3 regions of the Paenibacillus sp. FSL W7-1279 genome follow, and region 3 is predicted to be linked to each of the others. Evidence: predicted binding sites of a transcription regulator. Region 3 holds the regulator's gene; each other region holds the start of a gene.
The links. Region 3 encodes Rex, which represses fermentation and respiration genes when NADH is low (regulators of the CRP and FNR family bind a similar motif). Its sites were predicted from a motif close to TTGTGAAATATTTCACAA; they were not measured.
Positions count from the first base shown of each region.

Region 1 (6,310 bases), 170 kb from region 3:
GATTATTTTCACGATCAATGGTGCCACTACCCCCGCCTTGTGCCTTCAAGCTTCTATATCAAAGATCTGAGATTCAGCTTCCTTCTACATCTTTATTGTAGTCCTGTTGATCTCCTGCATCTGTGATAATAATCACAAACTTATCTTTTCCCGTGACTTTTATCACTCTGAGTCTAGTTTTGCATGCCTTACCTCAAAATCTTCATGGATCTTCACGATCAGCGTTTTGAGTCTATCCTGTCTAGAACCGGCCGTAAAATGCGTTGCGGTAAACTTCTGCGAGCTCCGTCACCAGCGGCAGCTTCGGATTGCTCGTTGTACACTGGTCTTCAAAAGCCCGGTCCGCCAAATGCTCAACATTTTTCTCGAAATCTTTAGGGTCGATGCCAAGCTGCTGGAACGATTCCTCGATCCCGAGCTTGCTGTTCAGCTCCCGGATTGCGCCAATCAGACTGTTCACTCCCTCTTCCGTCGTTCTTGCCGGCAGTCCGAGAATCCGCGCGATTTCAACATATCTCTCATCAGCCACAAAGTGGGTGTATTTAGGCCATGCAGCGAATTTCGTTGGCTTCTTCGCGTTGTAACGGATGACGTGAGGCATCAGGATCGCATTGGTGCGTCCGTGTGCCGTATGATACTGTCCGCCCCACTTATGCGCAAGACTGTGGTTGATGCCAAGGAACGCATTCGCAAAAGCCATGCCGGCAAGCGTCGAAGCATTATGCATTTTTTCGCGGGCAAGTTTGTCGCCGGTAAGCGCCGACTGCTCAAGATACTGGAACACCAGCTGTATGGCCTTGATGGCAAGCCCATCCGTATAATCGCTGGCCATCACCGATACGTAGGCTTCAATTGCATGTGTCAGAACGTCCATGCCGGTATCGGCTACCGCCGTTTTAGGCAGCGTGTAAACGAATTCCGGATCGATAATCGCCACATCCGGTGTCAGCTCATAATCAGCCAGCGGGTACTTGGTATTCCCCAGCCCTTTGTCCGTGATGACGGCAAACGAAGTTACTTCCGAGCCCGTTCCCGACGTTGTTGGAATGGCAACGAACTTCGCTTTCCGTCCAAGCTTCGGATATTTAAAGACCCGCTTGCGGATATCCATGAATTTTTGCTTCAGATTGTTAAAATCCGTATCCGGATATTCATAGAACAGCCACATGGCTTTCGCTGCATCCATTGGCGATCCGCCGCCGAGGGCGATGATGCAGTCCGGCTGGAATCTTGCAAGCATTTCCGTTCCGCGTTCTACGGTCGTTGTCGAAGGATCCGGCTCAACCTCCGAGAAGACTTCGATGGCTACCGGCACTCTGCGCTGACGCAGATAGTGCTCTACCCGCTCCACATAACCCAGCTTCACCATCATGGGGTCGGTAACGATAGCGACACGGGTGATTTCCGGCATTTTCGCAAGATACTGCGTCGAACCTTTTTCAAAGTAAATTTTGTCCGGCACTTTAAACCACTGCATATTCACGGTTCTGCGGTTCACCCTTTTCACGTTGATTAAATTGACAGCCGTCACGTTCGACGAAGTGGAATTACGTCCATACGAACCGCAGCCCAGCGTCAGCGATGGCAGATTCGTGTTGTAGATATCGCCGATACCGCCTTGCGAAGATGGCTGATTCACCAGGATACGGCAGGTTTTCATCCGATCCGAGAATTTCATGATGATGTCCTCATTGTGCGAATGGATTACCGACGAGTGGCCCATGCCGCCAAAAGCAACCATCTCTTCAGCGCGCGTGATGCCCTCTTCCGCATCTTTCACTTTATAGCAGGCCAGCACCGGGCTAAGCTTCTCGGCAGACAACGGGTAGGCAGGTCCGACTCCCTCCAGCTCGGCGACCAGGATCTTGGTGCTTTCCGGTACCTCGAATCCGCAAGCCTCGGCTATCTTAGCTGCCGGCTGTCCGACGATAGTAGGATTTACCGCACATTTATCCGATACCATCGCATGCGCAGTCAGTTTCGCCAGCTCTTCCTTGTTGACAAAATAACAGCCGCTGGCAATCATTTTTTTCTTCACTGTATGATATATAGGCTCCTCGATAATGACAGCCTGCTCGGAAGCGCAGATCATGCCGTTATCAAAGGTTTTGGACAAAATCAAATCGTTCACTGCCTGATCCAAATCCGCGCTCTTCTCAATAAAGCAAGGCACGTTTCCTGGTCCAACGCCCAGGGCAGGCTTGCCGCAGCTGTATGCCGCTTTGACCATCGCCGACCCTCCTGTAGCCAGAATGCAGGCAATGTCAGGATGAATCATCAGCGCATTGGTTTTATCCATGGAAGGAGCTTCGATCCACTGGATGCAATCGGCAGGAGCACCTTGCTTCACAGCAGCATCCCGCAGTATCCGTGCGGCTTCCCGGCTGCAGGCCTGCGCGGATGGATGGAATCCGAAGATGATCGGGTTTCTTGTTTTAATGGAGATCAGTGCCTTGAATATCGTCGTGGAGGTCGGATTGGTTACCGGTGTTATCCCCATGATAATCCCGATCGGTTCTGCTATTTTTTGAAAGCTGTCATAGGCGTTGTCTTCAATGATACCCACGGTTTTGTCGTATTTAATGCTGTTGTGGATATACTCCGTGGCAAACAGGTTTTTGATGATCTTGTCTTCGTACACGCCGCGTCCGGTTTCCTCAACCGCCATTTTCGCCAGCTGCATGTGCTTCTCAAGACCTGCCATGGCCATGGCCTGTACAATCCCGTCGACTTGCTCCTGATTCAATTCCATAAACTTTTCTTTGGCCCGATTCGCCTTGTCAATCAGCCCCTGAATGTACTCCGACGCTGTTTGTCCTTTTACTTCCACCGTTCCTTTGCTCACAGCCATATCTCTCATCCTCCCATGATTCATGTTTCTTTCTACGCTTTGATCGTAACACAGCTGTTTTTAATTTCATGTGAATTATTTCACAATATAAGTATTTATCTTTTCTGTGTGATTTACACCTGTCTCCCCCTCCTTTCAAGTGAAAGAGATCACAAAGTTTGAAAATTCGCCACGATTTCCCTCTTATTCTCCCCCAAAAGTGAATGTTTTCACGTTATAATGTATTTAAAGATTAAACAGATCAAATTTTAGGATGTTAGGGGATACCAACATGAATACTGTAGACCATGTAATGGAAATCGAAAACTTAGGGAACACGCAGTGCTTCTCGGAGCAAAACCGCAACCGTCTGCTGGTCAGCATGAAGGAAAGGGTACTCCCTGAAGGATCCCATTTGTTCTGGGAAGGCGATTTCGCCGACAAGCTGTACTACGTTAAACAAGGAAGAATCAAATTAACCAAATCGACCGATGAAGGCAAAGAACTGATTCTATATATGTACCATCCGGGAGACATGGTCGGGCAAGCCGATCCATTCTTCAGCAACAATCACAGTTTCTCGGCAGAGGTGCTTGAGGATAGTGTTGTCGGTGTCATCGAGCACAAGGATCTGGAGCTGCTGATCTGTCAGCACTGCGACTTCGCCATTGATTTTATGAAGTGGATGGGCATTCACCACCGCATCACCCAGACCAAATTTCGGGATCTCATGATGTACGGCAAGCCCGGCGCTTTAACATCGACACTCATCCGGCTGAGCAACACCTACGGGCAGCATCAAGCGGATGATACTATTCTCATCAACAAGAAGATTACCCACACCGATCTATCGAACATGATTGGCGCAACCCGCGAAAGCGTGAACCGGATGCTGAGTGACCTGCGCAAAAAAGATGCTATCGAATATGCCGGCGGGATGATTGTCATTAAAGATCTTCCGATGCTGCAGGAAATCTGCCATTGCGAGTTGTGTCCGAACGAAATCTGCCGGATTTAATCGGCCTCCCTTCAGTGCATAATATACAGTCATCTGCTTACAATAACCTTGTCTTTCCAAACCAAAATAAAGGGAGTGCTCAGCATGCGTGAAGGTTTGATTCCTGCTGTTCTTGGAACTGTGGTTTCTGCTTCGGGTGCCGCTCTGCTTGGCAGCAAGTATAAACTTGCCGCAACCGGTATTCTCGGCTTCGGACTGGCTCATATTGTGCTTGGTGCGATTGACCTGGTGGAACATCGGTAAGGATTGGAAGACAAGATTCATATAGCTGTCCTGTTCAGTCATTGAACTGAAGGGACGGCTTTTTATGTATGTGCCCGACGGGATCCCTCTTTTTTTGTTAGGAGACGTTCCGTGCAGATCCCTCACTTTAATTAGACAAATGAAAGAAGCGGTCAACCGTTTGGTCGACCGCTTCTTTTCGGCTGTATATCAAGTGAGTAAACCCACTTTATGAGCAGCCCCTTTTCTATGATGCCTACTATGCAACCTTCTTTTGCTTGCTCCCTTTTCCCGACGAGATAAACCAATACGCCATCCCCACAAACAATCCGCCGCCAAGAATGTTCCCCAGCGTGACCGGCACCATGTTGCTGATCCATCCGCCGATGGAAATGGTCTCGGGATGCCCCGGCAAAATCGTCGCGAGCGTCAGAAGTGTCATATTGGCTACGCTATGCTCGTACCCTGTCGCAATGAAGGCAAACAGACACCACCATATTAAGATCAGCTTGGTCGTTTCTCCTTTGGCCCGAATCCCCATCCACAAGGCCAGACAGACAAGCCAGTTACACAAGATGCCTCGGAAGAACAGCTCCATAAACGGATCATTCATTTTCTTGGCGGCAGCCGTGAAGATGAGATGGTCCGGCGGCAGGCCTTTGAACAGGCCGGAAGCATACACCAGATAGCTGAGCAGAATCGCTCCGGCCAGATTGCCGATAAACACGAGCACCCAGTTCTTCAGCGTATCCCCCATTGTCGTTCGACCGGATAATGTGCTTATCGTAAAAAACATATGATTCCCGGTAAACAGCTCTGATCCTGCGAACACCACCAACGTGAGCGCGATCCCGAATGCCGCTCCCATGACGAGGGATTGGAAGGGCGAACCGGCAGCCGCGAGCGGCGCCCCCAACTTAAAGATCAATACAATTCCAATGCCGACATACGCGCCGGCCAGCATAGCCGATACCATATAGCGCAGCAGATTATGATTCATCTGCTCCTTTTTCCCGACGGCGGCATTAACAACGGCTTCCACATCCGTTTTAAACATGGGATACCACCCCTTGATTTCGTCTGTTTAATATGCGAGATCTGGCCTTAAACAGCCACCTCAACCTTCCCGTCCACGGTGCGAATCGGGTATACACGAACCTGGCCTTGATCCGGAGCCTGTACGAGCCCGGTTGAAAGCTCGATCTTCCAATCGTATAACGGATCGTAGATGTAGTGCCCGGATACGATGGCTTCCGAGAGTGGCCCTCCTTTGGGATGCGGGCTTTGATTGTCCAGCGCAAACCATTGATGATCCGAAGTCCGGAAGACGGCAATCTCCCGGTCTCCGAGATGGACCACCCTTCCAAGCTGTGACAGAAAATCATTTTCATTTCCTACCGTAATAAATCTTTCGGTTTCCATAACATGCAGCCTCCACTTCTCTTGTCTATTCCGATCCATACTGCAATAAACTCTATATGCTCAGGCGGCAAGAGGAAAGCAGGTTCCTCCCTCTTCTATTTGCTGATCACTGGTCTTGCATCCTCGAATAGCGTATAACGCAGCTTCTCGTCGTTCAGCACTTTCTTCCAAGGATCCTCAACTTGCTGCAGGGCAAGCTCGATTCTCTCCACCAGTTCCTTACGCTGCTTCGGATCGTCCAGGATAACGGCTCGGATTTGTTCCAGTCCCAAACGCTCTACCCACTCCGAGGTTCTCTCCAGGTACTTACCGGTTTCACGGTAATACTGCATCAGGGCTCCGCAGATTTCGACCAGCTCTTCATCCGTTTTCACTTTGCAGAACGAATCCGCCAGACGTGCCTTCGTGCCGCCGTTGCCTCCAACGAATATTTCCCATCCACCGTCATTGCCGACGATTCCGATATCTTTCGTGCACGACTCGGCACAGTTTCGCGGACATCCGTTGACCGCCATTTTAAATTTCGCCGGGAAATCCAGTCTTTCGAATTTCTCCTCGAGGAATGCCCCCATGCCCATCGAATCCTGCGTACCGAAACGGCAGAACTGGGATCCTACACAGGTCTTCACGGTCCGCAGCGATTTGGCATATGCATAACCCGACGGCATATCGAGCTCTTCCCAGACGCTCGGTAAGTCTTCCTTCTTAACACCGATGAGGTCCAGACGCTGTCCGCCGGTAACCTTGACAACCTTCACATTATATTTAAGCGATACATCCGCGATTTTCTTCAAATCCTCCGGCGTGGTAACGCCGCC
Region 1 is NZ_CP150215.1:2,526,725-2,533,034, reverse strand. It holds gene adhE (bifunctional acetaldehyde-CoA/alcohol dehydrogenase) at 242-2,851, opposite strand; gene MKY82_RS11035 (Crp/Fnr family transcriptional regulator) at 3,123-3,848, shown strand; gene MKY82_RS11030 (asparagine synthase) at 3,933-4,091, shown strand; gene MKY82_RS11025 (formate/nitrite transporter family protein) at 4,330-5,127, opposite strand; gene nirD (nitrite reductase small subunit NirD) at 5,175-5,492, opposite strand; gene nirB (nitrite reductase large subunit NirB) at 5,588-6,310, opposite strand, start outside.
Region 1: a site for Rex is predicted at 2,920-2,937, ahead of adhE (bifunctional acetaldehyde-CoA/alcohol dehydrogenase). Genes of this name have one in related genera too.

Region 2 (6,310 bases), 3.1 Mb from region 3:
GAGCGTGGATTTGCCGGCCCCGCTCTCCCCGACGATGCCGATCTTGCGTTGACCCGGTATCCGGAAGCTGACATCCTCCAAGGAGGCCGGCCCCAACTCTTCGTGCCTGAGGCCGATTCCGGACAGCTCCAGCACGCTTTGGTGATCCCATTGGAATCGCGGCTGCGGTCTGAGGCTGGAACTAGAGAAATTATTTTGAATTTTAAATGTTAAGCCCGTTGAGGTCCGTTCCATCGTTCCTGCCGCCGGGGTTTCAAGCGCTCCAGTTGGCTCGAATGGACCTGCTCCATTGACCGAACCCTCCGCAGCAACAGAACCCGAGATTCCACCCAAACGCCCTTTCCGGGCCTCTTGAATCATGGATTGCATCGCTTTCCCTGCCTGCTTGCCGTCCAGCGTGGCATGAAAGTCCGCCCCGACCATGCGCACCGGTAGGAAATACTCCGGTGCCAGGATCAGGATGAGCAGCGCGGGCAGCAGCTCCAGGCTGCCGTTTATGAGGCGCAAGCCCAGGTTTACCGCAACAGATGCCACGGACAGCATCGTAAAGAAATCCAGTGCGAAGGACGACAGAAACGCCACGCGCAGCGTCCGCATGGTAGCTGCACGATATCCCTCGCTGACCTGCTGTATACTCTCGCTGTGCTTACGGCTCTGTCCCAAAAACTTCAGGGTAGTGAGCCCTCTCAGCGAATCCACAAAATGATTGGACAGCATTCGGTAGGAATCCAGCTGCTGCTCAGTTTGCTTTCTCGCGGCAAGCCCTACGAGGATGAGAAATACGATCAGAATCGGCATGGTCACCAGCAGAATAATGCCTGATATCCGGTCCGTCATGAACACGTACAGCCATACCAGCGCCGGGGTAATGCTCGCCCCCATCAAACGCGGTATGGTCAGCTCCGCATATTTGCGGAACTTGCCGATGCCCTCCAGCACAAGCGTAACCACATTGCCCGTTCCTTCCGACCGGACAAAGGACGGCCCATTCCGAAACAGCTCATCCAGCAGCTGCTTCCTCAGGCTCGTGCCCGTCTCCTCGGCAAAGCGCTGTGCGAATCCTTGCTGCACAGCCGAGATGCCGTGGCGTGCCAGAAATGCAAGCAGGAACAAGGCAATGGTCTCCCCCTGCTCCTGCAGCGTTGATCCCGCAAACAGGGCGGATACGGCTTCCGCCAGCCACTTGGCTTGCAGGAGGATGGCCATGCTCTGTGCCAGGGTACATACGGCGACAAGGAAGAATACCGTCTTGGCGCCTTTGTATCCCAGCAGATCTTTTCCCATCAATACTCCAAATGCTCCTTCTCATGTACCCGTTTGTGGAAAACGAAGTAACTCCAAATTTGATAGCCCAATACGAAAGGCAGCAGCGTGACCGCCACAATCGTCATAATCTTGAGGGAATACGGTCCGGAGGCCGCATTATAAATAGTCAGGTCAAATGCGGAATGGATGGAACTGACCATCACGCGCGGGAACAAGCCCACGAACACGGACGTTACCAAGAGTGCGATAACCGCCCCGGTCATCCCGAAGGCCCAGCCGTCCCGTTTGATGTTCATGAAATATCCGCCCAGCAGGAATGCGAGCAAAGCCAGCACCAGCAGCACGGTTAACGCCACGCCACGCTTCTCGAAGATATCGGTCATGAAATACGTCATCACTCCGAATGCAACGAACAGGGCCGCTACGGGAAGCAGGAGTCTCCGGGCCATACGGCGCGCCCGTTCCTGAAGATCCCCCATCGTGCGCAGTGTTGTGAACATCAAGCCATGCAGCAGGCAGAGCATCACCATCGTCAGTCCGCCAACCACAGTATAGCCATTCACAACATCAAACAATCCGGCATGCAGCTGCATCTCCTCGTTAATGGGGAGCCCCTGAATGAGGCAGGCAAAAACAACGCCGAGCAGGAATGGCGGAAGCACGCTGCCGATGAAAATCGCACCGTCCCACACCCGTTTCCAGCGAACATCGCCCACCTTGCCGCGGAATTCAAAGGCCACCCCGCGTCCGATCAAGGCCAGCAGAAGAAAGACAAGCGGAATGTAGAAGCCGCTGAACAGCGTCGCATACCAATTCGGGAAGGCGGCGAACATGGCGCCGCCCGCCGTCAACAGCCAGACCTCGTTGGCGTCCCAGAACGGGCCGATCGAGTTGATCAGCACCCGGCGCTGGGTATCATTTTTGGCCAGCAGCTGCGTGGACATCCCGACCCCGAAGTCGAAGCCCTCCAAGAAGAAGAACCCTATAAACAAGACGGCAACGAGCACAAACCACAGTTCGTTAAGAGACAGCATTGTAGCCCTCCTTATTAAACGGATCGCTTGCGTGGTGGTCCTCTTCCTCCGCCGCATACGGTCCTTTCTTAATGACTTTGATAAATAGATACGCCATAACGGCTGCCAGCACCGCATAAATGGCAGTAAACATGATCAGCGAGAACAGGATCGAGCCTGCGCTGACGTTCGGTGAAACACTGTTCTCCGTAGTGATCAGTCCGAATACCGTCCAAGGCTGGCGTCCGATCTCCGTCATGATCCATCCCGACGTATTGGCGATGAACGGCAGCGAAATGCCGAGCAGCATCAGTCTGAGGAACCATTTGCCGGCCTTCTCGACCTTTTTGCGCAGCATCAGCCACGCTCCGTACAATCCCAGCAGAATCATGACGCTGCCAGCGGCCACCATAATCCGGAAGCTCCAGAAGGTGGTACGAACCGGCGGAATATAGTCTCCAGGACCATATTGCTGTTCGTACTGCGCCTGCAGCTCCTTCATCCCGATGACTTCACCGGAAAACTTGCTGTAGGACAAAAAGCTGAGCAAATACGGGATTTTAAACTCCATCGTGTTCTCCTGCTTATCCGGATCGATGGCCGCAATGACCGTCCAAGGCGCAGGATCATCGCTCGTTTCCCACAGGCTCTCCGCAGCGGCCATCTTCATCGGCTGCGTATCCACCAAATACTGCGCCTGCTGGTGACCGAATACCGCAACCAGAATGGAGGTGATGAGGCCAATCACGATGGCGATGTGAAATGATTTCTTAAAGAAATCCAAATCTTGCTTCTTCATCAGCTTGTAGGCACTCACACCTGCAACGAGGAACGCCCCGGTTGCCAGTGCCCCGAAGATCGTGTGCGGGAACTCCACCAACAGCTGACCGTTCGTAATCAGTGCGAAGAAATCATTCATCTCCGCCCGCCCATTATTCATCTCGAATCCGACGGGACGCTGCATGAACGAATTCGCTGCCAGAATCCAGAATGCGGACATCAGGGTGCCGAAGGACACCAGCCAGATACTAAGCAGATGGACCTTCTTTGATAAACGGTCCCAACCGAATATCCACAGTCCAATAAACGTCGACTCTAGGAAAAACGCCAGCAATGCTTCAATGGCAAGCGGTGCGCCAAATACGTCCCCGACAAACCTTGAGTAATCCGACCAGTTCATGCCGAACTGGAATTCCTGCAGAATCCCTGTCACAACCCCGACCGCAAAGTTAATCAGGAACAGCTTTCCCCAGAACTTCGCCATTTTCTTGTAGACTTCCTGGCCTTTAACAACATACATCGTCTCCATGATGGCAATCAGAAACGCCAACCCGATGGACAACGGTACGAAAATAAAGTGAAAAATGGTTGTCGATGCGAATTGAATTCGCGCCAGCATAACCGGATCCATATCAGATACCCCTTCCTTTAGCTCACGTGATCACTTCAAATTTGATTCTTTTTGTATTGTCGCAGACCACGCCCTAAAGGATTGTGATAAACATCACAATATCAGGACTGAAACTGGAGCAAAAAGTTATAAATTTGTGACGAAAATCACTAAGTGAATTGCGATTTTGTGCACATCGAGGAAAATGGAAAGGACTCGCTGCCTCTGCTCGCGATTTAAAAGCCTGTATTTACAATATAAAAAGCAGGCTGACATGAAGGCCAGCCTGCTTCGGTGTATCTGCGCCCTTATTGAACCGCGCCAATCTCGGTCTCGATGAGCTTGAATTCCGTTACGTCCGCGATCGCGCGGTTGGTTATGCGGATTTCCGGAATCACCGGCAGCGCAATGAGCGAGAAGGTCATGAACGGGGCATGAATGTAGCATCCGAGCTCCTTCCAAGCTTCCTCCAAGGCAGCGACCTCCTCCGCTACGATCTCAACCGGACGGTCCGCCAGCAAACCGGCAATCGGCATCGCCACCTTCGCCAGCACCTTGCCGTCCCGTACTACGATCATGCCGCCACCGCACGCGGCCAGCTCATTCGCCGCGAGTGCCATATCTTCGGCATTCGTGCCCATCACCAGCAGATTGTGGCTGTCATGCGCTACTGTGGACGCAACTGCGCCGGATTTCAGTCCGAAGCCGCTCGCAAAACCGAGCGAGATTTGCCCCGTCGTGCCGTGGCGTTCAATGCATGCCAGCTGAACCACGTCCTGATCCAGGTCTGGCTGGATCACCCCTTGCTCCACGGAGAGCACCGCTGTCATTTTAGCGGTACGGGCGCTGTTCTCGATGACGCGCACCACGTTCACTTCCGTGCGCGCTGCATCGAATTTGCTGCGCAGCAGAAAGTCATCCGCAGTAAGCGAACGCTGCAGTTTGACCGAGTTAAAAGCTTTTTCCGGGTATTGATATACAGGGAACGCCTTCACGAGTCGGCCGTTCTCTGCAACCACTTCGCCATCCGTGATCACAACGGAAGGGACCATGCTCAACAGATCATCAATCAGCAATATATCCGCCGTTTTGCCAGGTGAAATGCTGCCAAGCTCCATGTCCATCCCGAAATAACGAGCCACGTTGATCGTTCCCAGCTGGATCGCCGTAACCGGGTCCACGCCCTCTTCCATAGCGCGGCGGACCACATGGTTCATATGTCCGAGTCTCAACAGCGTCTGCGGATACACATCATCCGTAACCAGAGAAATATTGTCTGTGCGCACCTTATCTTCCGTTATGACCTTAACAACTTCCTTCACATCCTGCCAAGCCGAACCCTCGCGGATCATCAGGTGCATGCCGAGGCGAACCTTCTCCAAAGCCTGCTCCCGGGTTACCGTCTCATGGTCGGAGCTTACGCCGGTTGCCATATATGCCTGCAGCATCCGGTCGTCCTCTGCCGGAAAATGCCCGGTCACCGTCTTGCCTGCACGCAGCGTGGCTTCGATCTCCCCGCTCATGGTCGGATCGCCATACACGACGCCCGGGAAATTCATCACTTCGCCAAGCCCGGCAACACCGGGCCATGTCAGCCCTTCCTCAATGTCGGCTACGCCCAGCTGCGCCCCGGCATCCTCCAGATCGAAGGTTGACGGCACACACGAAGGTATGGTGGTGAACACCTTCATCGGCAGCTGCTGCCCTTCCTCGTGCATCCAGCGCACGCCCTCCATGCCGAATACGTTGGCAATCTCATGGGGATCCATATATACCCCTGTCGTTCCGCTAACGATAGCCGCCTTGGCAAACTCGGTCACGGTGAGCATCGTGCTCTCCACATGCATATGGCCGTCGAGCAGGCCCGGCGAGATATAGCGGCCATTCGCTTCGATGACCCGAGTCCCCTCCCCGATCGTGTGATCCGCGTTGCCGATATAAGCAATGCGCCCGGAGGCCATGGCCACGTCCACTCGCTCCTGAAGCTCGCCTGTAAACACATTTACCAGCGTGCCGCTCTTGATGACCAGATCGGCTGGCTCCTGTCCTAAGGCAACCTTCCCCAGCTGCCGGCTGACCTCGTATCGTTTCTGTCTCTGGATTGAACTCATGATGATTGCACGCTCCCCTTTTTTTAATGAACGGTAAGAATACAAAATCGATCCGCTGTATAACACGCCAAACACCCCGGGCAGCGTATCTGCCCGGGGTGCCTGTACTTATATCCATAGAGGAAGAGAAGTCCCGTGCATCAGCAATGGTATGCTATCTAGTCTGCACATCACCTCATCCGTTAAAACCTGCCGGATTCCAATCAAGATGATTTTCCAGCCCGGCTTCCATAATTGCGGAGCTTTAGCTGGGTGGTGGGATTCTCAACCTTCATGTAGTCAAGTCATTTACGGTAACCTGGTAGAAACGCCTGGGCCCTATTCCCCGGCATATACATCAAGATTTGATTTTGAAAAAACGTACCCTTCCATTCTTTTCGTTTCATTTGTTGTATGAATTATAATCCTCCTGCCCGAGAAGTCAAGCCATTGGAAGGAACTGTACATCACACACTCTGCCAGCTTTAGGCCAATTTCCGTCCCATTCTGTGTACACGCTCAAGCCATTGCTTTCTTGCCACTTCAGGCAT
Region 2 is NZ_CP150215.1:7,094,573-7,100,882, forward strand. It holds gene cydD (thiol reductant ABC exporter subunit CydD) at 1-1,284, opposite strand, end outside; gene cydB (cytochrome d ubiquinol oxidase subunit II) at 1,284-2,300, opposite strand; gene MKY82_RS32145 (cytochrome ubiquinol oxidase subunit I) at 2,287-3,690, opposite strand; gene ade (adenine deaminase) at 3,978-5,780, opposite strand; purine riboswitch at 6,037-6,138, opposite strand; gene MKY82_RS32155 (NAD(P)H-dependent oxidoreductase) at 6,245-6,310, opposite strand, start outside.
Region 2: a site for Rex is predicted at 3,772-3,789, ahead of MKY82_RS32145 (cytochrome ubiquinol oxidase subunit I). Genes of this name have one in related genera too.

Region 3 (6,310 bases):
TACCGGTTTGACCGGCATTTCCGACAGTGATGTAGCGGATGCTCCGTCATTGGAAGAAATGATGATGGAACTCGTGCCCATGCTCGACGATGTTGTATTGGTTGGGCACAATGTCGCTTTTGATTTTAACTTTTTGCAAAATGCACTCGATCGCTGCGGCTATTTACCGTTCAGCGGCCGAATTCTAGATACGATGCACTTCTTAAAAATATGTTTTCCCTCGCTTCCTTCTTATCAGCTTGGGATGGTGTCCTCTCATTTCGGCCTGGAGCATGACCGTCCGCATCAGGCGGACAGCGATGCACTTGCCACAGCCTATGCGCTGCTGAAATGCCTGGAGGAGATCGATGAGCTTCCTCTGCTTACCGTGCAGCGGTTAAGCGACCTGTTTGCCGACGAGGACAGCGACTTGGCCTGGTTCTTTGACGGCATCCGTGCCGACAGGGAGCTCCAGGCAGTACAAGCCGGAGACACCCATACGTACTATCGTCAATTCGCCCTAGCTGTTGACGATTGGAACGATATAACGCCTGCCAGGGATGAGACGGAGCCTAATCCCTTGGCTGATGTAAGCTTTGAGCAATACATGAATGATGTCCGTGAACGTCTAAAGGAAACGCTGCCTCATTACGAGAGCAGGGATGCCCAGGACATGATGTTCCAGGAAGTGATGCAGGCACTCGATAACAATAAACATTTATTGATCGAAGCCGGCACGGGAACAGGCAAATCTCTCGGGTATTTGCTGCCGTCGATTTATCAAAGCGTGAAGCAGGAACAGAAGGTTATGGTGAGCACGCATACGATCAACCTTCAAGAACAGCTGCGTGACCGGGATATTCCCCTGCTCACCCAGGTTGTTCCTTTTCCTTTTAAAGCGGCTATTTTCAAGGGAAGAGGCCATTATTTGTGTTTGAGAAAATTTGAACATAAAATAAATAGAAGAGATTTTCATTCCCCGAAGGAAGATGTGATCACCGCAGCGCAAATGCTGGTTTGGTTGACCCAGACGGAGAACGGGGATGATGAGGAGCTGAACCTTGGCGGCCGTGGAGGGGATTTCTGGGAAACCATCTCCAGCGATTCGGATTCCTGCCTGGGCCGTGCCTGCCCATGGTTCCGCAAATGCTATTATCACAGGGCCAAACATGAGGCGGGCATCGCGGATGTTGTCATTACGAACCATTCGAAGCTGTTCACCGACGTGAAAGCGAATCACCAGCTGCTTCCGAGTTATGAGCGTCTCGTCATCGATGAAGCGCATCATCTGGAGGACGTCGCGGGCAAGCACCTTGGCTTGCAGATGAAATATTTTTCGGTTGTCCATACGTTGACCCGTATGTACAAAGACAGCCGAAGCGGTCAGCTTCCGGCTCTTCGCCAGCTGCTGCAAGCGTCGTCCCATGAGAAGGCTGTCGAGTGGTCTTCCATCATCGACCGGATTTATCCGGATCTGATCACCGTCAAAGAGAATTGGGACCGGCTCAGCGACCAATTGTTCGGACTGCTTCCGGAGCGCGGAGACGCGACTCCGGGGGATGCCGGACAATTCTCGCTTCGCTTATCGCCTCTGAAAAAGCCGAAGGATTGGAATTCGCTGGCCGAGCTGGAGCATCAAATTCATCTGGCGCTCGGCGATGTCGTTCGCAAGGGTGACAAGCTGATTGCCGAAATGAAGGAAGATCTGGACGACTACAGCGCGGACAGTCTGTTAACAGACCTATCGGGTCTATTTAAGGACCTGGCCGCACACCGCGAGGACCTGAGGACCTTCATGTCCCTGAATGATGAGGGCACGGTATACTGGATGGAGGCGAACGGCAACTTCCGCGGCAAATCGCTGCAGCTTTATGCGGTGCCTGTCGACGTCAGCACCCATTTAAAGGAATTGTTTTTTGACAAAAAACAAAGCGTGATCCTGACATCGGCGACCTTGTCGGTGGACAAATCGTTTCAGTTCATGATCGAGAATTTGGGTCTTCAGGAAGCGGCAGATAGCGGCAACCTGAACACGGTCCTGCTGCCGTCCCCGTTTAATTACAGGGAGCAGGCTCTCCTTGTTGTGCCGCGCGATTTTCCGAGCGTGAAGGGCTCGGTCGGGGATGCACTCTTTGTGAATACACTTGTGCAATCATTGGCTGATACGGCCATCGCAACGCATGGTCGCATGCTTGTCCTGTTCACCTCGTACCGCATGCTGCGTCAGGTGCATGAGCCCTTGAAGGAGGCGCTGGGATCCAGCGATATTACGGTACTGGGACAAGGGATGGACGGAACCAGCCGTACCAAGTTAATCCGGAGATTCCAGGATAGCAGCGCTTCGGTTCTGCTGGGCACCAGCTCCTTCTGGGAAGGAGTAGATATACCCGGTGAGGCGCTCACCTGCCTTGCCATCGTCCGGCTGCCGTTCCAGCCGCCGAATCACCCTCTGGTCGAAGCCAAGAGCGAGCTTCTGCAGCAGCAGAAGAAGAACCCGTTCATGAAGCTTTCGGTTCCGCAAGCGGTCATTCGCTTCAAACAGGGATTTGGCCGACTGGTACGGACCGCGCAGGATAAGGGGATTGTCATCGTTTACGATACTCGGGTCATTGAATCCTATTACGGGAAGTATTTCTTATATTCCTTGCCTGGACCGAAGATGGAGCACATGCCGACAGAGGGGATCGTTCCCCGAATTTCGAAATGGCTGCAGGAAGAGGCAGGCATAGGGAACCAAGCTGAATAAAGTGAAACCATGAACGAGCACAAACAAATGTAGTTATTAACCTATTATTAGGGGGAGCATGCATGAAATCGGAAAAAATTTCGGAAGCCGTGGTCCGCAGATTACCTGTATACTTGCGCTATTTGAATGAGCTTCAGAAAAGGGAGGTCTCCACGGTTTCCTCCCAGGAACTGGGGCAGAAACTGGACCTCAATCCTGCTCAAATTCGTAAGGACCTAGCGTATTTCGGTGATTTTGGACGGAAAGGGATCGGATATGACGTATCTTATCTGATCGAGAAAATTCGCCAGATTCTAAAGCTGGACCAGAAGATCAATGTCGCATTGATTGGGGCCGGTAATCTTGGACATGCATTATCGAATTACAATGCATTTCTGAAGGACAATATGAAGATTGTGGCGGTTTTCGATTCGTATTCTCCCAAAGTTGGTATGAAAATTAACAATTTGGTCGTACAGCCGATGGAGGAACTGGAGAAGACGGTTCATGAGTACGGCATTCGTATCGGGATTATCACCGTTCCGGATTTTGAGGCGCAGAATGTAGCGAATCAACTTATCGCGGCAGGCATCGAGGCTATCCTGAATTTTGCGCCGACCATCCTGAAAGCTCCACCCCATATCCGGATTCATACGGCAGATTTTACTACGGATTTGCAGAGTTTGGCCTATTATTTGGATAACGGCAAGGAGGATGCAGCACATGACGACAACGAAGTGGATGGTTAAAAACGGAACGTTCGTGGTACTAGAGGAAGGCAGATCCGTGTTACGCGGATATATGGTCGTGGAGAACGACCGGATCACTTACCTGGGTGAAGAAGAGCCGACTGTCCAAGAGGGAACAGAAATCATCGACGGAACCCATCTGTTTTTCCTGCCTGGATTGGTGAATACGCACGGACATGCGGCCATGTCGCTTCTTCGCGGGTATGGCGACGATCTGGCACTGCAAGTATGGCTTCAGGAAAAAATGTGGCCGATGGAAGCCAAATTCACGGCCGACGATGTATACTGGGGAACCTCACTCTCCGTGCTAGAGATGATCAAAGGCGGAACCACGACATTTGTGGATATGTATGATCATATGGATCAGGTTGCAAAGGTGGTGGAGGACTCAGGCATGCGCGGCGTTCTGACGCGCGGTGTCATCGGATTATGTCCGCCTGAGGTGCAGCAGCAGAAGCTGGAAGAGGCGGTTGCATTCGCGAAAGACTGGCATGGTCAGGCTGACGGTAGAATTACGACGATGATCTCACCGCATGCACCCTATACGTGCCCGCCGGATTTCATCGAAAAATTCGTGCAAGCGTCACATGATTTGAATCTGCCTTTGCATACGCATATGTCCGAAACGGAAACGGAAGTAGCTCAGAACGTAAATGACTACGGACTTCGCCCTGTTGCCCATCTAGAGAAGCTTGGCATGTTCTCCCGTCCAACGCTGCTTGCGCATGCCGTCCATCTGACCGATGAAGAAATCGAAATTCTGGCCAAACATCAAGTTATGGTTTCGCATAATCCAGGCAGCAATTTGAAGCTTGCCAGCGGCATCGCTCGCGTGCCTGCACTGCTGAAAGCCGGGGTCACCGTGTCTTTGGGTACCGATGGACCTGCCAGCAATAATAATCTGGATATGTTTGAAGAGATGCGGCTGGCCGCACTGATCCATAAAGGAGTAAGCGGGGATCCAACCGCGATTCCAGCATCCGAAGCGCTTCGGATGGGTACAGAATATGGAGCCAAGTCAGCCTTCCTTACGGATATTGGTACGCTTGCGGTAGGCATGAAGGCAGATATGATCGCACTGAACACGGATCAGGCGCACTTCCTTCCGAAGACGGATTACATTTCTCATGCTATCTACTCCGCCAGTGCGAAGGATGTAGAGCATGTATGGGTTGACGGCAAGCAGGTAGTGAAGAATGGCGCGAGTCTCACTCTCGATGAGGAACGTATCCGCCGGGAAGCGCAGCGTGCCTTTGAGCGTCTTACAACCCTCTAGGGAATAATCAAGGGGAGCGAGGAAGACGGATTTGAAGAAAAAAACGAAGTGGATATTGCTGAGTGTATCCGGGGTGCTGCTGTTACTGCTTGGTTTACAGCTCTATTATTCATATGTGATGAAAGATGCTTGGAATGAAGAAAGAATGGCAATTGCTGCCGCCAAACAGCATGGCCAATTGGTTACGTCCGGGAAGACCTATAAATCGGTGTGGGGCGAGGACAATAACTATTGGGTGATAAGCGGGAAGGATCAGGACAATCAAGATCGTATGGTATGGGTGAAATTTACGGATGACAACGTACCTGTTGAAGGTGCCGACGCTGTCCAATCCGTTTTGTTGAATACGGGGTTGTCAGAAGACCAGATGCGGGAGCAGATTTATAACGAATTGTCTGGCGCAGAAATTAAGCGGCTGCTGCCTGGAATGTATGAGGGCGAGTATGCCTGGCAGCTGCAGTATGAACACAACGGTCAGCGCGGTTATCGGTTTTATCGTTTTCAAGACGGTAACACCATCGGTAATGACATTATTCTTCCAAATCAATAAATAAGAAGTAGAGAGGGGCCCTTTAATATTCGCGGGTTCCTCTCTTATTTTCTCTATAATTGTAAGCGTATTCAGAAATAATATGGAAAAACTGTTCTAAATATTTTCACAGACATGCATGAAAAAGTATATAAGATGTGATATACTCATACTTGTACAAAATGAGTATATAAACTACATGCATCCCTATATATCGTTGTTATATGTATTGTTGTGTTGCAACATGACAGACAAAATTTCATACTGAAATGAAGGAGGAACTTCATGAAACTACGCATTGTACCTATCGTGCTGACTGTCGTGATCTCAGCATCGGTTCTCTTTGGCGGATGGTTTCTGTATCGGCAGATGGCTTTGCAAAATCCGCTGGCCAATGTTGTGTCACAATATGACGGCGTGAAGGATTCACATATAGATATTAAACAGAATACCGTTACTTTGAATCTTGATTTGGCTCCGGATACCAATTTGCAAGGCTTGGTCCAGCATATTAAGAAGGAAGGCAAGTCTGTGATTGGCAATCGGGAATTGAAAATCCAGGTGGAGGATCATTCCTCGGAAGCACTGGATCAATGGTGGGAGAAGGCGATGCTGTCAGTCGCTGAAGCGATGGATAATAAGCAGTATACCGATATTCAATCATCGCTCGAGCAGCTTGCTGCCCAGTCTCCGAATTTGAAAGCAAAAGCAACGATTGATGACACCAACGTCTATGTCAGCTTGTCAGACGGCAAGTCTGGTAAATTTATAATCTTGCCGCGTCAGTCTGGCAACATGGAGGTGTGGAATCATGCCTAAATTAGCTAAAGAAATCATGTTAGGCTTTATTCCGGTTTTGCTGGTATTCCTTGTGTTTGTCGGCGTGAACATCGTGCCCTTGCTCATCGCTGCAGCACTTGTAGGCGGCTTGTTGTTTATCGCGAAGATGAAGGGCGGCATCGCTGTAGGCGCAGCGAATGAGCGGAAGCGGAAAAAGAGCGGACCTGCCAAGCTGACGTTCGAAGAAATCGGCGGGCAGGATAATGCCAAGC
Region 3 is NZ_CP150215.1:2,694,672-2,700,981, forward strand. It holds gene dinG (ATP-dependent DNA helicase DinG) at 1-2,725, shown strand, start outside; gene MKY82_RS11930 (redox-sensing transcriptional repressor Rex) at 2,788-3,453, shown strand; gene MKY82_RS11935 (amidohydrolase) at 3,428-4,729, shown strand; gene MKY82_RS11940 (DUF5590 domain-containing protein) at 4,761-5,279, shown strand; gene MKY82_RS11945 (hypothetical protein) at 5,544-6,077, shown strand; gene MKY82_RS11950 (AAA family ATPase) at 6,070-6,310, shown strand, end outside.